Regions from separate parts of the Arthrobacter sp. TmT3-37 genome, predicted to be linked through region 2. Evidence: riboswitches for the same ligand, from Rfam matches in the RefSeq annotation. Region 2 holds a riboswitch; each other region holds the start of a gene.
The links. A riboswitch is a leader RNA that binds a small molecule or an ion and turns the genes downstream of it on or off. The one in region 2 is predicted to bind cyclic di-AMP.
Positions count from the first base shown of each region.

Region 1: linked by a shared signal. The riboswitch ahead of ACX80U_RS08775 (C40 family peptidase) and the one ahead of ACX80U_RS18890 (C40 family peptidase) in region 2 are both predicted to bind cyclic di-AMP.
Region 3: linked by a shared signal. The riboswitch ahead of ACX80U_RS13620 (LysM peptidoglycan-binding domain-containing protein) and the one ahead of ACX80U_RS18890 (C40 family peptidase) in region 2 are both predicted to bind cyclic di-AMP.
Region 4: linked by a shared signal. The riboswitch ahead of ACX80U_RS02990 (NlpC/P60 family protein) and the one ahead of ACX80U_RS18890 (C40 family peptidase) in region 2 are both predicted to bind cyclic di-AMP.

Region 1 covers NZ_JBTNDU010000005.1:32,553-37,409, forward strand. The annotation lists gene ACX80U_RS08755 (YceD family protein) at 57-623, shown strand; gene rpmF (50S ribosomal protein L32) at 626-829, shown strand; gene rnc (ribonuclease III) at 904-1,641, shown strand; gene mutM (bifunctional DNA-formamidopyrimidine glycosylase/DNA-(apurinic or apyrimidinic site) lyase) at 1,642-2,604, shown strand; cyclic di-AMP (ydaO/yuaA leader) riboswitch at 2,737-2,921, shown strand; gene ACX80U_RS08775 (C40 family peptidase) at 2,924-3,790, shown strand; gene ACX80U_RS08780 (NAD-dependent epimerase/dehydratase family protein) at 3,921-4,857, opposite strand, start outside.
Region 2 covers NZ_JBTNDU010000026.1:15,797-20,653, reverse strand. The annotation lists gene ACX80U_RS18900 (DUF2269 domain-containing protein) at 396-896, opposite strand; gene ACX80U_RS18895 (TetR/AcrR family transcriptional regulator) at 1,231-1,827, shown strand; gene ACX80U_RS18890 (C40 family peptidase) at 1,977-2,888, opposite strand; cyclic di-AMP (ydaO/yuaA leader) riboswitch at 2,895-3,062, opposite strand; gene ACX80U_RS18885 (metal-sensitive transcriptional regulator) at 3,398-3,718, shown strand; gene ACX80U_RS18880 (heavy-metal-associated domain-containing protein) at 3,807-4,022, shown strand; gene ACX80U_RS18875 (heavy metal translocating P-type ATPase) at 4,287-4,857, shown strand, end outside.
Region 3 covers NZ_JBTNDU010000011.1:58,856-63,712, forward strand. The annotation lists gene ACX80U_RS13610 (glycoside hydrolase family 6 protein) at 139-1,398, shown strand; gene ACX80U_RS13615 (hypothetical protein) at 1,462-1,698, shown strand; cyclic di-AMP (ydaO/yuaA leader) riboswitch at 1,812-1,993, shown strand; gene ACX80U_RS13620 (LysM peptidoglycan-binding domain-containing protein) at 1,997-2,920, shown strand; gene acs (acetate--CoA ligase) at 3,021-4,857, opposite strand, start outside.
Region 4 covers NZ_JBTNDU010000002.1:24,418-29,274, reverse strand. The annotation lists gene ACX80U_RS03000 (HNH endonuclease) at 1-437, opposite strand, end outside; gene ACX80U_RS02995 (NlpC/P60 family protein) at 659-1,543, opposite strand; gene ACX80U_RS02990 (NlpC/P60 family protein) at 1,565-2,407, opposite strand; cyclic di-AMP (ydaO/yuaA leader) riboswitch at 2,413-2,582, opposite strand; gene ACX80U_RS02985 (metal-dependent transcriptional regulator) at 2,712-3,410, opposite strand; gene serC (phosphoserine transaminase) at 3,663-4,787, shown strand; gene ACX80U_RS02975 (MFS transporter) at 4,792-4,857, opposite strand, start outside.

The DNA of each region.
Region 1 (4,857 bases), on a different contig from region 2:
GTACGTCGGTCATATGTTCTACAGGAGTCATCATCAACAGCGATCTCAGTTCGCCTTTGACTTTCAGCGTCAAGGATCTCGGACGCAGTCCGGGAAGCATGCGGACAGTGGAAGAACATGTACCGGCACCGAAGGATTTCGGCGTTGCGCTGATCGGCGTGCAGGAGGGTTCCGAGATGGAACTGGACCTGCGTTTCGAATCGGTGCACGAGGGAATCCTGGTGTCGGGTACGGCAAACGTCGAGGTAACCGGCGAGTGCGGCCGTTGCCTGGAGCCCCTGCGGTTCGACCGTGAGGTGGACGTCCAGGAGCTCTTCTTCTACAGCGACTCCGAGTCGCTGTCGGTGGAAGAGGAAGAAGATCAGCACAGGGTGGAGAACGATTCGGTCGATCTGGAACCCGTGCTGAGGGATGCAGTGGTTACGTCGCTGCCATTCCAGCCGGTGTGCCGGGAGGATTGCAAGGGTCTGTGCTCCGAATGCGGAGCGCAGCTCAATGACGATCCGGACCACCACCATGAAGTTTTGGACCCTCGCTGGTCAGCCCTTGCAGGGCTGACGGGCACCGCCGCCGGTAACGACGCGGCAACCAAGTCAGAGTCAGACGAGAGAGAAGAGAGTTAGCCGTGGCTGTCCCGAAGCGGAAGATGTCCCGCGCGAATACCCGTGCACGCCGGTCCCAGTGGAAGGCAACCGCCCCCAAGCTGGTCAAGACCCTCGAGAACGGTCGCGTCACCTACAGCCTCGCCCACCAGGCCAAGGTTGTCACCGATTCAGCCGGTACCCCGCTGTTCCTCGAGTACAAGGGCCGCAAGGTAGCCGACGTCTGACAACGGGGTGCGGCCCGCTGCATGCCCGGTGCTGCAGTGGGCACCCGTTCGATGCTGGATCAGCTGATGCGGTTGTGAAGAATGCAGAAGAACTCACGAAGCGTCTTGGTGTCGATATCAACACCGAGACGCTTCGTCTTGCCCTGACGCACCGGTCCTACGCCTATGAGAAGGGCGGGATCCCCACCAACGAGCGGCTCGAATTCCTGGGCGACTCGGTGCTCGGCCTCTCGGTGACCGACGCCCTGTACCGGGACAACCCCGACCTCTCCGAGGGTGAGCTCGCCAAGCGGCGGTCCGCCGTCGTCAGCACCAGGGCGCTCGCCGGAGTGGCCCGCACGCTCGACCTCGGCAGCCACGTGCTGCTCGGACAGGGCGAGAAGCTCACCAACGGCCGGGACAAGGCATCCATCCTCGCGGACACCATGGAGGCCGTCATCGGTGCCGCCTACCTGAGCCACGGGATCGAGATCGCGAGGGCCATGGTCATGAGGCTCATCGGGCCGCTCCTGCGCGACTCCGCTGTCCTCGGCGAAGGCACGGACTGGAAGACCCGCATCCAGGAGACCGCGGCCGCCCGCCGGCTCGGCCTGATCGACTACCAGGTGGTGGGCGCCGGTCCCGACCACGCCCGTACGTTCACCGCGCGCCTCGTGATCGGCGGCGTCGAGTACGGCTCCGGGTGCGGCCACTCGAAGAAGGAGGCGGAGCAGGAGGCTGCTGCCGCCTCCTGGAAGCTGCTCGCACCCGGGGCCGGGACGACGCCCGACGGCGAACCGCACGACGCGCCCGCAGCGCCCCCCGGACCCTGAGTGCCTGAACTGCCCGAGGTCGAGGTGGTACGGCGTGGGCTGGCGCGCTGGGTCACGGGCCGTACCGTCGAGGCCGTCGAGGTGGTGGACCCGCGGTCGCTGCGACGCCACGTCGCAGGCGTCGAGGACTTCCGTGGCAACGTCACCGGAGCACGCGTCACGGACGTGGTGCGGCGCGGGAAGTTCCTCTGGATGACCCTCCAGGACCCGGACGCCCCACGTGACGTCTCGCACGTCGCACTGATGGCGCACCTCGGCATGAGCGGCCAGCTGCTCATCGAGGAGCCGGAGGCCCCCCTCGAGAAACACCTGAAGGTTCGCCTTCGGCTCTCCACCGCCGTCGACGACGAGGGTGCCCCGCTCCCCGCCGACCTCCGCTTCGTCGACCAGAGGATCTTCGGGGGCATGTTCGTCGCCGATCTCGAGCCCACCGCCGACGGCGCGCCGGGTGGTCGCGGAGACACGGACCTGCCCCTCGTCCCGCATCAGGCCGCACACATCGCGCGTGACCCCCTTGACCCCGCGTTCTCCGTCGAATCCTTCCACCGGCGTCTCCGCGAGCGGAGGACGGGCCTCAAGCGCGCCCTCCTCGACCAGGGCCTCATCTCGGGGATCGGCAACATCTACGCGGACGAGGCGCTGTGGGCGGCGAGACTCCACTACGCGCGCCCCACGGACACTCTGCGCCGTCCCGACACCCTCCGTATCGTCGAGGCGGTCACCACGGTCATGACCCGGGCCCTGGACGCCGGCGGCACGAGTTTCGACGCACTGTACGTCAACGTCAACGGCGCGTCGGGCTACTTCGCCCGCGACCTCGAAGCCTACGGCCGTGCCGGGCAACCCTGCCGTCGCTGCGCAGCCGAAGGGCGCTCGACCCTCATCCGGCGCGAAGCCTTCATGAACAGGTCATCGTCCCTCTGCCCGTACTGCCAGCCGAGGCCGCGGAACGCTCGGGCCTAGTCGGCGCGGGGGGATTATGGCACCGTCGGCGCCGTAACCCAAACGTGACAACCGGAAGCTCAACGGGTACCGTTGACCCCGCGCCTGCTCCACAACGGAGGGGCGCCCCTCCTCACTCTGCCTAACCCTGTCGATGAGGACGGACCGTTCGCACTACACATTCGACAGGGGCGGGGGAACCGATAGCGGACTCAGTCCTGAGTCCTAGGGGTAAAGACGCGCGTCGACCAGCGCATGTTCGCTGGAACGAGAACAGCACGTCCGGATGTCCCATCCGAACCCGACAGCTAACTTCGCAGGCATTGGGAAAGGCATGATTATGTCCAAGAGCACTTCAGCGCGCCACCGGGCCGTCCCCACGCGCACCAACCCCCTTCTCACCGCCTCCCGCGCGATCTCCGCGAGTGCTTCGGTGGCCGGCAAGCCCGCCGCCGTCGTCGTCGCAGCATCCGGGATCATGTTCGGCGCAGCGCTCCCCGCGAGTGCCGCAGGCGAGATCACCCTGCAGGCCGCACCCGAGCAGGTCGCGGCGTCCACCGTCGCGGCGGGCACCTACACCGTCCAGGCCGGCGACACGCTGGGCAGCATCGCTGCCTCGCACGGCGTCAGCCTCGACACCCTGTTCACGGCCAACGGACTCGGCTACAGCTCGGTCATCTACCCGGGCCAGGCCCTCGCGCTCACCGGCACTGCCGCTCCCCAGCAGTACTCCGCCCAGTCCGCAACGATCGTCGCTGCCCCCGCAGCGATCGCGGCACCGGCACCCGTGGCGGCACCCGCACCCGTGGCAGCACCCGCGGTCTTCTCGGGGAACACCACCGGACTCAGCACGCAGTCCGCCTCGATCAGCCCCGCCGGCGGAGGCATCGTCGGCACGGCCATGCAGGGCATCGGCTCGGGCTACGTGTACGGCGGAACCTCGTTCGGCGGCTGGGACTGCTCCGGCTTCGTGCAGTGGGTCTACGCGCAGAACGGCATCAGCCTGCCGCGCACCACCTGGTCGCAGTTCGCTGCTCTCACCCCCACCAGCAACCCGCAGCCGGGCGACCTGGTGAGCCAGAACGGTGGAAGCCACGTCGGTATCTACCTCGGCAACGGCCAGATGGTCAGCGCCCTGAACCCCTCGCAGGGCACGCTGGTGCACTCGGTCAACGCCATGTCGGTGGACGGGTACTACACCCGCTAGGAATCGCGACCGGCGTCAGCCGGTCGTCCCAGGTACAGGTACGCGGAAGGGCGGGATGCCGGGCATCCCGCCCTTCCGCGTACCCGGGGAGAGGCGGTGGCGGCGCGTTCCCGCCCGGGGGCCGGAGTCCTCAGCCGCCGTAGTGCGCCGCGAGGCGCTGGAACCCCTGGTCGATGCTGACCGCCGGCGTCCAGTCGAGCACGGCCCGGGTCCGCCGCTGGTCGAACCAGTGTGCGGTGGACAGCTGTTCGGCCAGGAAGCGGGTCATGGGCGGCTCCTCGGCGCGGCCGAGCGCCAGCCAGGCGCGTTCGATGACCGTCCCCGCCGCCCGTGCTACCGATCCGGGCACCGACCATGCCGGTGGGCGGACGCCGGCGGCGCGGCAGATCCCTGCGAGCAGCTCCGCGATGGGCCGCGGCTCGCCGTTGGTCACGACGAAGGCCTGGCCCTGCGCCTCGCCGATACGGGCGAGGCAGGCGACGATCGCCGACGCCGCGTTGTCCACGTAGGTGGTGTCGATCAGTGCGGTGCCACCGTCGAGCAGCGGCAGCCGTCCCCGCCGGGCCCGGTCGACGACGCGCTCGACGAGCTGCGTGTCACCGGGTCCCCAGACGATGTGCGGGCGCACCGCGGCGACGCGGAACGACGCCGTGGAGCGTCCCAGCGCCAGCACCTCCGCCGCGGCCTTGGTCCGGGCGTAGTCGCCTCGTGCGGTCCCTGGGTCCGCCGGACCGGCGGACGCGCCGACCAGGGACGTGCCGTCGTGCGCCACGGAGGGCGAGGAGACGTGGACGACGTCGGGGATGCCGGCGCGCCGGGCGGCATCGAGCAGGCGCCGGGTCCCGTCCACGTTGGTCCTGTCGAAGTCGGCGGCGCGGCCGGTGAAGGAGACCTTCGCCGCGAGGTGGATCACGGCGTCGCACCCCCGGACCGCGGCGGCCACCGCCGCGTCGTCCTCGATGGAGCCCAGGACGTCGGCGGCCCCGACGATACCCGACGGGCGGCGCTGGAAGCACCGTACGTCGTGGCCGTCGGCGAGGAGCTGTCCGGCGACCGCGCGGCCGAGC
Region 2 (4,857 bases):
TTGCCGATGGGAGGCTCTGAGTTCCCGCCGGGTCCCCACTTAGTCGATGGTGCAGGGGGCAGACAGCTCTGGCCCGCGGACCGAATAACCGCTCGTTGAGCACCCGTGTTTCGAATGGATCGCTACCTCCGACGTGTGGTGGAGTGTCCTGGCATGCGCTGCCTCCGCTCGTGACCCGGAATATTACCCGGGCCGTGTTCCAAAGGTGGGATAACCCCTTGGAACAACCTTGTGACCACCCGCGGGTTCAGAGAGCACCCCCAGGTACCTCGATTCACAGGATTCGGGCGAGGAAACCATTCTGGTCCTTCAGCGTGGCCCGGAGGGTAACCTCAGCACACCGGAGGAAGCGTGGGCCGCACTGGCCTCAGGCGAAGCGCATTCACCCGGGACGATTACCTGCGGGCAGGGATGCCGAAGCCGGTGAGTCCGCGTGGTTTGTAAATGGACAGCCCAAGAGCGACACCCAGAACGATGAGGGCCGCGCCGGCGTGGAGGACGGGGGATGCGTTCGGCAGCAACTCCCCCGGTCCGACGGACACGGCGGGGTTGCGGGCGGCGTCGGCCAGAAGGGTGAGTGTCTCCATATAGAGGAGCAGGACCACGGTAGCGAGGACCGTAGTCAGTAGTTTCACGATCACCCAGTAGTGGCGGATGAGCCCCCAGGGGGTGCCGAGCGACTGGATGATCCCTGTGACGAGCGAGGCGATACTCAGGGGCACGAGGGCCAGCCGCCCGATGGTCTCCATCGAGGCGTAGGCGGCGCGCGTCGTCCATTCGTCCTGGGTCGTGGCGGCGGCCATGGCGAGGATGAGGAACGCCGCGACGGCACCAAGCCACCCGACGGACGTGCCCACATGAAGGATGAGGGCCGCCTTGCGCAGGCGCGGGGGCATCACCATCAAGACGAAGGGGCTTGGCTAACACCGGTTGCTGAGTCACCAAGGGCCCCGTGCATCCCGGGGCCGTGCTGGATGCCCAGCGCCTGGGAGATGACCAATGCTGCGGCGATAACCAGGACGATGACGAGAAAAACCTTCACCCAGCGGGGCATCGGCGGGCGAGGCGGACGCCGGTCAGCTTGGGTTCGAGTGTCGACCCGATCGATAGGGGGCCGATCCGATGATTCCGCCATGCATAGTCCTCTCAGCGCAGCAATTAATTGCTCAATACAAACTGTACAGGCGCTGGACAGGTTGTATTAGGTGGAGCGCTTTGTAGGGTGAACACATGGGGAAGTTGTGGAAGGACACCGTGCAGGAACACCGGAGCTCTGTCCGGGAGGCGGTGCTGGATGCGGTGGCACGACTTGTGGGTCAGGGTGGGGTGCCGGCTGTGTCGATGACGAAGGTTGCTGACGTGGCCGGAATCTCCCGGGCGACCCTCTATAAGTACTTCCCGGATGTGGAAGCGTTGCTCGCGGCGTGGCACGAGCGGCAGGTGAATCAGCATCTGGTTCATCTTGATCAGGTGCGCGTTCATGCGGAACGAAGTGGGGACCCGCTTCAGACGCTGACGTCGGTACTTGAGGCGTACGCGGTGATGTTGCAGCAAGCATCCAGGTCGGAGGCGCCCGCGTTCTTGCACCAAGGTCCACATGCTGCCCAGGCGCAGGAGCATCTGCGCGACTTTCTTGAGGCCTTGATTGGAAGCGCCGTAAAAACTGGCGCGCAGGAGGCCGGAGGAGGTATCCGCTCGGACATTGCCCCGCGGGAGCTTGCCCTGTTCAGCCTGCACGCTGTGAATGCGGCCGCAGCCCTGCCCTCTGCCGATGCAGCCCGCAGTCTGGTCGGCGTGATCGTGGACGGCTTGGTACTACGTCCATAGGTACGTCCATAGGTCCGCTTCCGGTGAGCGCTCATAAGGAGCGGACAGCGGCGTGGGGTGTTTTGGGCAGAGAAAAAGCGGCAGGCGCCCCCGTCCAGGGCACCTGCCGCTTCCTCAGTCTATGGAGACGGCGTTCAGGTCAGCGGGTGTTAGCCGTTGACGCGCACGAAGGACGAACCGGCGAGGTCCGACAGGGGGTGCTTGATGGTGAGGTTCGCACCGTTCATGCCGCTGCTGATGACTTCGCCGTTGCCGACGTAGATGCCGATGTGGCCGGGGCGGATGACCAGGTCACCGGGGGCGGGCGTGGAGACGACCGTGCCGTACTGGTAGAACTGTGTCGGGCCGAGGTCCCCTACGTTCAGGCCGATCGAGCGCAGGGCCCGCTCGACGAGGATGGTGCAGTCCTGGATGGAGCCGAGCTGGCCGTAGGCCGAGGCGACCAGGGCCGCACCGACACCGCTTGCCGAGACATCGCCGGCGGGAGCCGACGGCTGGATCGGGGTGATGGCAGCCGAGGCCAGGGAGTAGGTGGGCTGAGCCGCTACAGGAGCAATGGCAGCTGCAGGGGCCGGGGCGGTGTAGGAGGCCTGGGTTGCCGGTGCTGCGGCGGGCACAGCAGCAGGGCTGACGGCGGCCGGGGCCCACGTCGAAGCAGCGGAAGCACCGGAAAGGGTGATCTGCTGGCCCGGGTAGATGACCGAGGCGTAGGACAGGCCGTTCTGCGCCAGGAGCGCGTCGACGCTGATGCCATGCAGGGCGGCGATGCCACCCATGGTGTCACCTGCAACGACGGTGTGGACGCCGGCTGCTGCAGCGGGAGCCGCCGTAACAGGTGCTGCGGTGACGGGAGCCTGAACGGTAGTGCTGGCTGCTTCCTGCGTGTAGGTTCCGGCCTGGGCGGGAGCTCCTACAGCGAAGACGATACCGCCGGTCGCAGCTGCGATGATGGCCGGCTTGCCCAGCGCTACAGCGCCGGTCTTCGCGGAATAGGACAGCCCTTCAAGGGCGATCGAGTGATTGACGGTGGCGCGGTGGCGCGCTGAAGTGATTCGTGACATGCGTCGGTTGCCTCTCCCATGCCTGCGGGGTGAGCTGTCGGGTTCGGATGGGAGTGCACCCGGCCGCTTCATCCCAATGGACGGAAATGAAGCGACTTAACCCCAAGGACCACGCGTAGTGGCCCATACATCTTGGGTCCCCCGTTCCTGCCATACGGATATGAACGGACGTATCCCCGGCAGCGGCAGGACTCGGCATTCTGCCCGGGAGTGTTCCAGCTGGTGCTGTGAACACTCGATGACAATACCCCCCGCTGGTATGAAATGTCACGTTGGGGTAACGAACGCGAGGGAAACGCCGGGCGCGACACGCCGCGCTCCGTGGAAGCGTGGCCAGGGGCAGGCTTTGCGGCAGCCCGCCATGTCAAGGGCGCACCCGCACTCCCGTAGCCTGAGGCACCTTTCCAGAGCGAAACAGGGGATGATGAAGGCGTGAAGAAGATCTCACCTCACCCCTCTTGTTTATATACCCCCAAGGGGTATATATTTTTGTTGTCGAAAGGAACGACGTGACCACCGAAATTGAGGCTCTCGTTCAGCGGGGATACACCGCGGACAAGGACGCCTACCTCCGCAGGCTCAAGCGCATCGAGGGCCAGGTGCGCGGTATCGCCCGCATGGTCGATGAAGACAAATACTGCATCGACATCCTCACCCAGGTCGCGGCTATCAATAAGGCCCTGCACGCGGTGAGCATCGGCTTGCTCGAAGAGCACATTGCGCACTGCGTTGTCGGAGCCGCCCATGAATCCACCCAGTCCGGGGATTCCGCCGCCGTCGACGCGAAGGTCAAGGAAGCGACCGACGCGATCAGCCGACTGCTTCGTTGACGGTCCGCCGGCAGCCCTGCCGGCTCCGGGCAACCCTGCCGGGTGCCAGATCCCATTCCCCCCTTACTGCCGAGAAAGAGAACATCCCATGCAAACGACCATCAACATCACCGGTATGACCTGTGGCCACTGCGTCTCGTCGGTCAAGGAGGAACTCTCCGGCGTGCCCGGGGTCGAGGAGGTCGAGGTGCAGCTCAACGTCGGTGGGGTCTCCACAGCGACGATCACCGCCGACGCGGAGCCCGATCCGACAGTGCTGAGCAAAGCAGTAGAGACCGCCGGTTACACGGTCGTCAACAGCTGACCCTCACCCCACCACAGCCTGCATCCCGAACGGGATCCCCACCGCACCCGTGCAGGGCACAGTCCACCTTAGCGGAGGAGTCGGCACGAGGATCTTCGGGCGCCATTACTGCAATGAACCCCTGGCACCGCCAGGCAAGCGGTAGGACAGGGCCAGCGAAGCAGTACATCCCGACCTCGTCCAGCGGTGCCATCGAGCACCGTGCCTCACCAGAGGCACCTCACCCACAGCACGTCATCGAAGCCACGGCAAGGAACTAGACGCATGAGCACCGACACAGGCGTGGGCACCACCGCCGGACAGATCATCGATCTCGACATCGAGGGCATGACCTGCGCGTCCTGCGTAAGCCGGGTGGAACGTAAGCTCGGGAAAATCGAGGGCGTTCAGGCCTCGGTGAATCTCCCACTCGAGTCCGCGACCGTCACGGTACCCGAGGGCGTGAGCGTCTCCCAGATCATCGACACCGTCAACGCCATCGGCTACAAGGCGACCCTACGCAGCGCCGGCCAACCGGCTCGACCGGCCCCTACCGAAGCCACGGCAACCCGCGTGGCCACCCCTGCAGGTCCTTCGTCTACTGGTGCCGGCGATGACTCTGACGGTGTAGCCGAGCCCGGCCACCGGCTCGGTCCGGGACCGGAGGGGAACGCGCCGTCGGGGCTAGGCGGATTCGCCGAATCACGGGAAACCGTTGACGCCGCCACGTCCGGGGATGACGCGAAAGTCTCAGCCGCGGAGAGAAAAATCAGGTCCCTGAAACGGCGCCTCATCATCGCAGCCGGTTTCACCATCCCGGTAACGATCATCTCGATGCTGCCCGCAACCCAGTTCC
Region 3 (4,857 bases), on a different contig from region 2:
ACAAAGTTCCGGCATCCACCGAAGACTGGCCGTGGGAGCGCTTCCATGGGGATAGGCGGCGTCTCCCGCTCGGGCTACTCCGCCCGATACCCATCGACATGAGGAGCAATGATGCTCAGCATTTCCAGAACGTGCGCCATGACCCTGGCCCTGGCCGGGGTCCTCGCGTCCACTGCATTCTCCGCATTGCCCGCCGCAGCCCAGGGCCAGAAGAGTGGGCCGGACCGCCCGGACGGAACGACGGCCACCGGGTTCTACATCCCGGAGAAGAGCCACTACCACGAGGCCCACCGGCAGATCGCCGACCTGCGAGCCTCGGGTGATCGTGCCACCGCCGACAGCCTCGGTGCCCTGGTCTCGACGCCGCAGGCCGTCTGGGTCACCGGGAGCGATCCGAAGGCCGTCACCCAGCAGGTGCGCAACACGACGCACCGCGCCGCGGGCAAGGGACAGGTCCCCGTACTGGCGGCCTACAACCTGCCCTTCCGCGACTGCTCGCAGTACTCCGCCGGCGGCGCGACCGACGTCGCCGGCTACAAGGCCTGGATCGACGCGCTCGCCGCCGGGATCCAGGACAGGGCGGCGATGGTGATCCTCGAACCGGACGGCCTCGGCATCATCCCCTGGTACCGCGGGCTCGACGGCGCCCTCGAGTGGTGCCAGCCGGCAGAGGCGGACGCCGCGAGCGCTGCAGCGGAACGCTTCGAGATGCTCAACTACGCGGTGGACCGCCTCCAGGCACTGCCCGACACCAAGGTCTACCTCGACGGCACCCACAGCGCCTGGCTCGGTACGGGCGAGATCTCGAGCCGGCTCGTGAAGGCCGGCGTACAGAAGGCCGACGGCTTCTTCCTCAACGTCTCCAACTACGAGCTCACCGAGCGGCAGCTGAAGTTCGGCAGCTGGGTGTCGCAGTGCATCCACTACGCCACCGAGATCGACCCCGGGGCCTACGGATCCTGCGCCAGCCAGTACTACCCGGCCTCGCCGGCCGATTTCTCCACCTGGGGGCTGACGGACGCGTGGTACGCGCAGCACGTCGCCGGTGCTCCGAACGCACCGTCGTCGGACGAGCTCGCACACTTCGTGATCGACACGAGCCGCAACGGACGGGGCCCCTGGGTCCCGTCGGTCGCCTACCCGGATCCCCAGGTCTGGTGCAATCCTCCGGGCCGCGGACTCGGCTACCTCCCGACCTCCGACACGGGCAACGAACTCGCCGACGCCTTCCTCTGGATCAAGGTCCCGGGAGAGTCCGACGGGGAGTGCAGTCGCGGCCTGACGGACAACGGGGGCATGGACCCGGAGTGGGGCCGCGTGGATCCTGCGGCCGGTGCCTGGTTCCCCGAGCAGGCGCTGGACCTGATCGCGAACGCCAGCGCACCCGTGCGGCCGTAGCGGACCGGAGAGCGTGCGCGGTCCGTGGGCCGCGCACGCTCTCCGGACGCCTACGCTGAGGGGATGGACAGCTGGAAATCTGCGGGCCGCCTGCGGGAACGGATGCTCTGGAGCACGCTCTCCTGGGTGGGTCTCGTGCTGACCGTCACCCTGGCCACCAGCATCGCGCTGGGCGCGGGCGGCGCAAGTGCGGTCGAGAGCCGCTGGTTCTACCTGCAGCAGATCGTCCTGCTCGCGTTCAGCGCGGGTGGCACGCTCGCCGCCGGGCGTCGCTGGTGGTCGTTCCGCACCGGCGCGTAGGGTACGCGCCGTTACGGAAATGTGACAAACCGGAGGAGCACTGGGTATCGTCATCGGGTGCCTCCGCCGGAGTGAGGCGCTCCCGGACGGATTGCCGAGCCCTGCCGCCGATCGGGATTCGTTCGCAAACACCGAGGCGGGGACGGGGGAACCACAGTTCCACCGGGCGTGCGGCCCTCCTGCCGGCGTCCTCGGGGTTAAGTCGCAGAATATCGCCGAATACGGCGCTGGCCGCGGCCGGGTGACTCCCATCCGAACCCGACAGCTCACCCCGCAGGCATGGGAGAGGTATTCATCCATGTTCCGAAAGATTTCCCCTGCGCGCCACCGTGCCGCAGTCGACGGCAACCTCGCGATGCAGGGACTGTCGCAGGCAGCCAAGGCGCACGCCACCACCGTCGGCCGCCCCGTCGCCGTCGTCGCCATCACCTCGGGCCTCGCGCTCAGCGCTGTCGGCACCGCGCACGCCGGCTCCTACACCGAGCAGGGTGCGACCGCCCCCGCAGCCGTCGCAGCACCCGCAGCGGCGCCCGCCGCAGCAGTCGCTCCCGCAGCCGATGCAACCCACACCGTCGTCGCCGGTGACACCCTCGGTGGCATCGCAGCGACCTACGGCGCCGACCTGACGGCCGTCCTCGCGGCCAACGGGCTCTCCCTCGCCTCGATCATCTTCCCCGGTGACACCGTGGTGATCCCCGCGAGCGGTGCGGCGCAGGCTCCTGCCCAGGCCGTGTCGGTCCCCGTGGCCGTCGCTCCCGCCGCCGAGGTCCAGCAGGCAGCCGTCGTCGCTCCCGCGGCGGAGGTCCAGCTGGCAGCCGTCGTCGCCCCGACGCCGGCTGTGTCGACCGCGGCCGGCTCGGGCGTGTACCTCGCCTCGGCAGACATCACGCCGGTGGCATCCAGCGGCGTCGCCGGCACCCTCGTGGCGTCCGCCCAGGCGCAGCTGCAGGCCGGCGCGATCCAGGACTGCACCGTACTGGTCGAGAACGCCCTGCGGGCAGCGGGTATCTCCGTGGGAGACCTCGGTCCCTCGCAGTTCTTCCAGTTCGGTTCCACGGTGGCCACCCCTGCTGCCGGCGACATCGTCATCACGGCGGGCCACGTGGCCATCTATGTCGGCGGCGGCCAGGTCATCAGCAGCGGCATGAACGGGTCGAACCTCACCATGCAGCACCCCCTCTCGGACCTGCCGGGAGCATCCTTCGTCCGGGTTGCCGGCTAGCAACCCGACGGACCACACGCGGGAAGCGGCAGGTGCTTGGACGGGGCCCTGCCGCTTCCTTTCTTTAACGCTCGACCGAGGCGCCGACCGACGCGGGGGCTCAGCCCCGCGCCGCCAGGGCTGCCTGGATGCCGGGGATGCAGCCCTCGTTCTGCAGGGACGTCGTATCCCCGAGGGCCGTGCCCTCATGGAGCTGGGTGAGCAGGCGCCGCATGATCTTCCCGGAGCGTGTCTTGGGCACGTCGGGGACGACGACGACGGACGAGGGACGGGCGATGGGTCCGATGGCGCCCGCCACGTGCGAGCGCAGGGCCGCGGTGACGTCGCCGGATGCGTCCGCCCCTGCCGAGAGCACCACGAACGCGGCGATCGCGTGGCCCGTCAGCGGATCCGTCACGGGGCAGACGCCGGCCTCCGTCACCAGGGGGTGGGCCACCAGCGCCGACTCGATCTCGATGGTGGACAGCCGGTGGCCCGACACGTTGATGACGTCGTCCACGCGCCCGAGGATCCAGGTGTCGCCGTCGTCGTCGTACCGCGCGCCGTCGCCCGCCAGGAACCAGCCCTGCGCGGCGAACTTCCGCCAGTAGGAATCGAGGTAGCGCTGGGGATCCCCCCAGACGGTGCGGGCCATGGCCGGGCCGTGGCGATCCACCACGATCAGGCCCTGCACGCCGGGAGGCACCGGTCGGCCCTCGTCGTCGACGATGCGCGTGCTGACCCCGGGAAGGGCGCGAGCGGCGCATCCGGGCTTGAAGTCGGTGTCCCCGGGGCTGGGGGAGAGGACGGTGGCTCCGGTCTCGGATTGCCACCAGGTGTCGACGACGGGCACCTCGTCGCGGCCGAGGTTCCTCCGGAACCAGCGCCACGCCTCGGGATTGACCGCCTCGCCGACGGTGCCCAGCACGCGGATGCTCGAGAGGTCGTAGCCGGCCGGGACGCCGTCGGGGAACCAGCCCATCAGTGACCGGACCAGCGTCGGCGCCGTGTAGTAGCTCGTGACGCCGTAGCGTTCGATGATCTCGAAGTGGCGGCCCGGGTGCGGCGTGTTCGGTGTGCCCTCGAAGAGGACCTGCGTGGCACCGTTGGAGAGCGGCCCGTACAGCTCGTAGGTGTGCGCGGTGACCCAGGCCAGGTCAGCGGTGCACCAGTGGACGTCGCGATCCCGCAGGGCCGGATCGGGGTTGCTGAAGAGGTGCTCGAAGCTCCACGACGCCTGCGTGAGGTAGCCGCCGGACGTATGCACGAGGCCCTTCGGCTTACCCGTGGTCCCCGAGGTGTACATGATGAACAGGGGCGTCTCGGCGTCGAAGGCCTCCGGTTCGTGGTGCGGTGACGCGGTGTCGACGACGTCGTGCCACCAGACGTCCCTGCCTCCGGTCCAGCTGACGTCGGAACCGGTGCGGCGCACCACGAGCACGTGCTCGATGCTGTTCCGACCTGATACCGCGGCGTCGGCGTTGTCCTTCACAGGCACGGCCGTCCCCCGGCGGTACTGGCCGTCGGTGGTGACGAGCAGCTTGGCCCCGGTGTCCTCCACCCGGAAGCGCAGTGCCTCCGCCGAGAACCCGCCGAACACGAGGGAGTGCACGGCGCCGATCCGGGCGCACGCGAGGGTGACCACGACCGTCTCGACGAGGACCGGGAGATAGATCACCACGCGGTCGCCCTTGCCGATCCCGAGGGCCAGCAGTGCGTTCGCGGCCCGTGAGACCTCGTCCTGCAACTGCGCGTAGGTGACAGTGCGGCGGTCACCCGGTTCGCCCTCGAAGTGTAGGGCAGCGCGGTCACCCCGACCGGCCCGCACATGGCGGTCGACGCAGTTGGCGGCGACGTTGAGCGTGCCACCGGAGAACCACTCGAGAACGGGGACGCTGAGCGTCCCGTCCTCCTGCGGGGTCGCCTTCTCGAAGGTGTGCAGGGTGTCCCAGGGGTCC
Region 4 (4,857 bases), on a different contig from region 2:
ATCTGCCACTGGGGCCCCCGCGGGGGCAGCGGGACGACGCGCAGCTTCCAGCCGAGGCTGGCGAGCGTCTTGTCCCCCTTGGCGTTGTTGCACTTCAGGCAGCAGGCCACGAGGTTCTCCCACGTGTCGCCCCCACCCCTCGATCTCGGCAGGACGTGGTCGATGGTCGAGGCCGTCTTGCCGCAGTAGGCGCACAGGTGGTTGTCCCGCCGCAGGACCCCGCGTCTCGTGGCCGTGACGTCGTGCCGGTAGGGGACCCTGACGTATCTGTTGAGCAGGATCACGGACGGCCGTCCGAGGATCTCGGTGGGTCCGACGACCGGCTCGTCGTCCTCCGCGATGACGCTGGCCTTGCCGGTGAGGACAAGCACGAGTGCCCGGCGGAACGTGACGACCGCCAGTGGTTCATACCCTGCATTCAGAACAAGAGTGCGCATACGGTGGCCTCATTGCTGACCTGTTCCCCGCAACCGGTTGCCATCCCGGGGTACGGGAGAAGAGCTTCGGATTGACACTGCAAGGGTAAGCCGGAGACCGGCGTGCGGCGAACCGGTGCGGGGACGGGTTGACGCGCCGCACGGCGTCGGGCTACCGCCGCCCAACGACGGAGGAACCGGCACGTCCGTGCCGGTTCCTCGATCGTGAGTCGCTGGGGTGATCAGCCGCCGACGCGGATGTAGACGCCGCCCGAGCCGAGCTCTGCCGGTGCGATCACCGTGGTGTTGCCGTTGAAGCCGCCGTGGACGGCCTGGCCGCCACCGATGTAGACAGCGATGTGGGCCATGCCCATGCCGCCGTCGGCGTAGTAGATGAGGTCACCCGGGATGGCCTCGCCTGCGCCCACCGTGCGGCCGAGGGAGAGGTAGCCTGCCGGCCAGCCGTGGAAGTTGATGCCCGCGGCGGCGAGCGAGTTGCTGACCAGGCGCGTGCAGTCCTGCATGACGCCGAGCTGGCCCTGGGCCGCGGCGGCGATGGTCGCCGCGACTCCGGAGGAGGCGGCCGGGGCGGGAGCAGGAGCCGGGGCGGGAGCAGGAGCCGGGGCGGGAGCAGCCACGGCGACCGGGGCGGCCTGTGCGACGGGGGCCGCGACGGCCGCGGCGACGGGAGCCGGTGCGACCGGCGCCTCGACGACGACGGGTGCCGGAGCGTCGGCGACGGGTGCCTCGACGACGACGGGTGCCGGAGCCTCGGCGACGGGTGCCTCGACGACCGGGGCGGGCTCGGCGACGGGTGCCTCGACGACGACCGGCTTGGCGGTGACCTTGACCGGGGTCATGTTGAAGGCGACGGCGATCTCGGACGAGGCGACGACGGCCGCGCGGGCCGAGGTGACCGTGACGCTGGACGCTGCGGCGTCACGCTGCGGCTGCAGGTCCGCGGCGTTGGCTGCGACCCCGCTCGTCAGGACGAGGCCGGAGGCCGCGGCGATGACGGCGGCCTGGCGGCCCATGCCGCCGGTGGTGACGGCCTTGGCGAGGGCCGAGAGGCCGGCGGTGTCCTGGGTTTCGCTGCGGTGGCGGGCGATGATGGCGCGTGAAGACATGGTGGTTTCTCCGAAGGGGTTCTAGCGGACGCGGACGAAGCCGGCGCCGGGAAGGTCTGAGAGGTTGTGGAGGCCGGTGTTCATGCCGTTGAGGCCACCGCTGATGACCTGGCCGTTACCGACGTAGATCGCGACGTGGCCCGCCGTGATGACCAGGTCACCCGCAGCGGGGGATCCGACGACGTCGCCGAACTGGAAGAACTGGCCGGGTGCGAGATCGCCGACGGACTTGCCGACGGAGCGCAGGGCGGTCTCGACCATCGCGGTGCAGTCCTGGGCGACGCCGATCTGGCCGTAGGCAGAGGCGACCAGTCCGGCAGCGACACCGGAGGACTGGACAGGCGCGGGTGCCGGTGCGACGACTGGCTCGGCGACGGCGACCGGTGCGGGCGCCACGGCGGCGGGTGCGACGGGAGCGGCCTCGACAGGAGCGGCCGCGGCGGGAGCGGCCTCGACAGCAGCGACCTCGACGGGAGCAGCGGGCGCCACGACCACGGCGGGAGCCTCGACGACGACGGCGGGCTCGGCCTCGACGACGGGAGCCGGCGGCTCGACGACCTCGGGAGCAGGAGTGACCTCGACGGCCACGCGGTCGAAGGAGACCGTCGCGGTGGCCGGCACGGTGACCTCGGCCGACACGACGCGGCTCACGGTCAACGCTGCGGAGGACTGGACTTCACGCTCGGGGGCGGTTGCACCCTGGGCGGGCAGTCCCGCGGTCAGGACCAGGCCCGACGCCGCGACGATGACGGCTGCCTGGCGGCCGACCGATCCGGCATTGGATGCTGCTGCTGTGGACAGGGCCGTCAGCGGACTGACGTCCCGGGGCGCGCGGTGGCGGCCCGGCGAAGAGCTTTTGGACACGTTGGATTGCCTCTCCCAACGCCTGCGAGGTGAGCTGTCGGATTCGGATGGGAGTCACCCGGCCGCTGCGGAAACAGCGACTTAACCCCAAGGATTTCTGGAACAGAAACCCGAAAATTGGTTCCCCCGCCTCTGCCATGCGATGGTGCGGACGGACCTCCGGCAATGGCAGAGCTAGGCGATTTGCAGGAGGGTGCCGGATCTAGAGCGAATTTGGCACAAGATGGAGGCTACCTCAGATATCGCGGTATGTCACGTTACGGTCACGGAATGGTGTGTTATTGATGACGGAGCCGTGCCGGACTCAGGATGCGACGGAGACGAACACGTGCGAGGCGACCTCCGGAGGCAGCTCGAGCGCACCTTCCACCCCGGGGACGCGGACGGAGACGTACCCGCCCACCGACTCCAGGCTGAGGCGTGCACCCGGCCGCAGGCCGCCCTCGTCGAGCTGGGTCAGGAGTTCCGGGTCGACCTGGATCGGCTCGGCCAGGCGCACCAGCGTGACCGGCTTCTCGGTCGAGTAGGTGCCCATGGCGGAGAGCAGGGTGACCACGCCGTCGGTGAAGAGTTCGGACTGGACGCCGCCGATGGCCTCGAGGCCGGGAATGGGATTCCCGTAGGGCGATTCGGAGGGCTTGCCCAGGAGTTCGTAGAGCCTGCGCTCGACGCGTTCGCTCATCACGTGCTCCCAGCGGCAGGCCTCGTCGTGCACGTAGGCCCAGTCGAGCCCGATGACGTCGCTCAGGAGGCGTTCCGCGAGGCGGTGCTTCCTCATGACCCCGGTGGCCCGGTGCCGTCCCAGCTCGGTGAGCTCGAGGTGCCGGTCACCCGAGACGACCACCAGTCCGTCACGCTCCATGCGGCCGATGGTCTGGGAGACCGTGGGTCCCGAGTGGCGCAGCCGTTCGGCGATGCGCGCCCGCAGGGCGACGATGTTCTCTTCCTCGAGTTCAAGGATGGTCCGCAGGTACATCTCGGTGGTGTCGATGAGGTCCGTCATGCGGGTCAGCTCCTTGGTGCGGTGCGGGTGCGCGGCTGGGATGCCTCACGCCGGTGGGGGTCCACGGCCGCCACGACCTGTTCCGCCCCACGCCTCCCAAGGTTAACCCATGGTGCGATTCCCCCGGCAATCGACGGGGACGGCGACGGCGTCCCCGCCGCATCCTCCGCCTGCGGCGTTAACAAATGGAGCGCCACCGGCTCCTCGGGCAGAATGAGGGCGATACCCGCCGCCGAAACAGCTGGAGCACCCATGACCGAACTGCCCCGCATCCCCGAGCACCTCCTGCCGTCGGACGGCCGGTTCGGCGCCGGTCCGTCCAAGGTCCGGAGCGGACAGATCGACGCCCTCGTGTCCGCGGGACGGGTCCTGCTGGGCACGTCCCACCGCCAGGCTCCCGTGCGCGATCTCGTCGGGCGCGTGCGGGACGGTCTGAGCACCTTCTTCGGCGCACCCGAGGGATACGAGGTGGTCCTCGGGGTGGGCGGCTCGACGGCCTTCTGGGATGTCGCCACCTTCGGACTCGTGGAGCACAGGGCGCAGCACCTCTCCTTCGGCGAGTTCGGCTCCAAGTTCGCCTCGGCCACCACCAGGGCGCCGTTCCTCGAGGCATCGGACATCATCACGGCCCCGCCGGGTACGCGCCCCGATCCGGCGGCCGCAGCCGGCGTGGACACCTACGCCTGGCCGCAGAACGAGACGTCGACGGGTGTCGCGGCTCCCGTTCGACGGGTCGAGGGCGCGGACGACGGCGCCCTGGTCCTCGTGGACGCGACCTCCGCGGCCGGCGGCCTCGACGTGGACGTCTCCGAGGCCGATGTCTACTACTTCGCCCCGCAGAAGAACTTCGCCTCCGACGGCGGATTGTGGCTGGGCCTCTTCTCCCCCGCAGCGCTGGAGCGGGCGGCCCGGATCGATGCCGGCGACCGCTGGATCCCCGACTTCCTCAACCTCCAGACGGCGATCGACAACTCGCGCCTGAACCAGACGTACAACACCCCGTCGCTGTCCACCCTGGTCACGCTCGACGCGCAGGTGGAGTGGCTCAACGCCCAGGGCGGGCTGCCCTTCGCCGCCGCCCGCACGGCGGACTCAGCGGGACGCCTGTACTCCTGGGCGGACGCCTCCCCCGTGGCGAGCCCCTACGTGACCCGTCCCGAGGACCGCTCGAACGTCATCGTGACGGTGGACTTCGACGATGCGGTGGATGCCGCGCGGATCGCCGCGATCCTGCGGGCCAACGGGATCGTCGACGTCGAGCCGTACCGCAAGCTCGGGCGCAACCAGCTGCGCGTCGCCACCTTCGTGGCGATCGAGCCCGACGACGTCTCGGCTCTCATCGCCTGCATCGACCACGTGGTCGAGCACCTCCTCTAGCAGGTCAGGTGCTGCCGTCCGCGGCGCCGGCCTCGTGGTCGAGGCGGAGCCGCCGGGGTGCCGAGCGGTC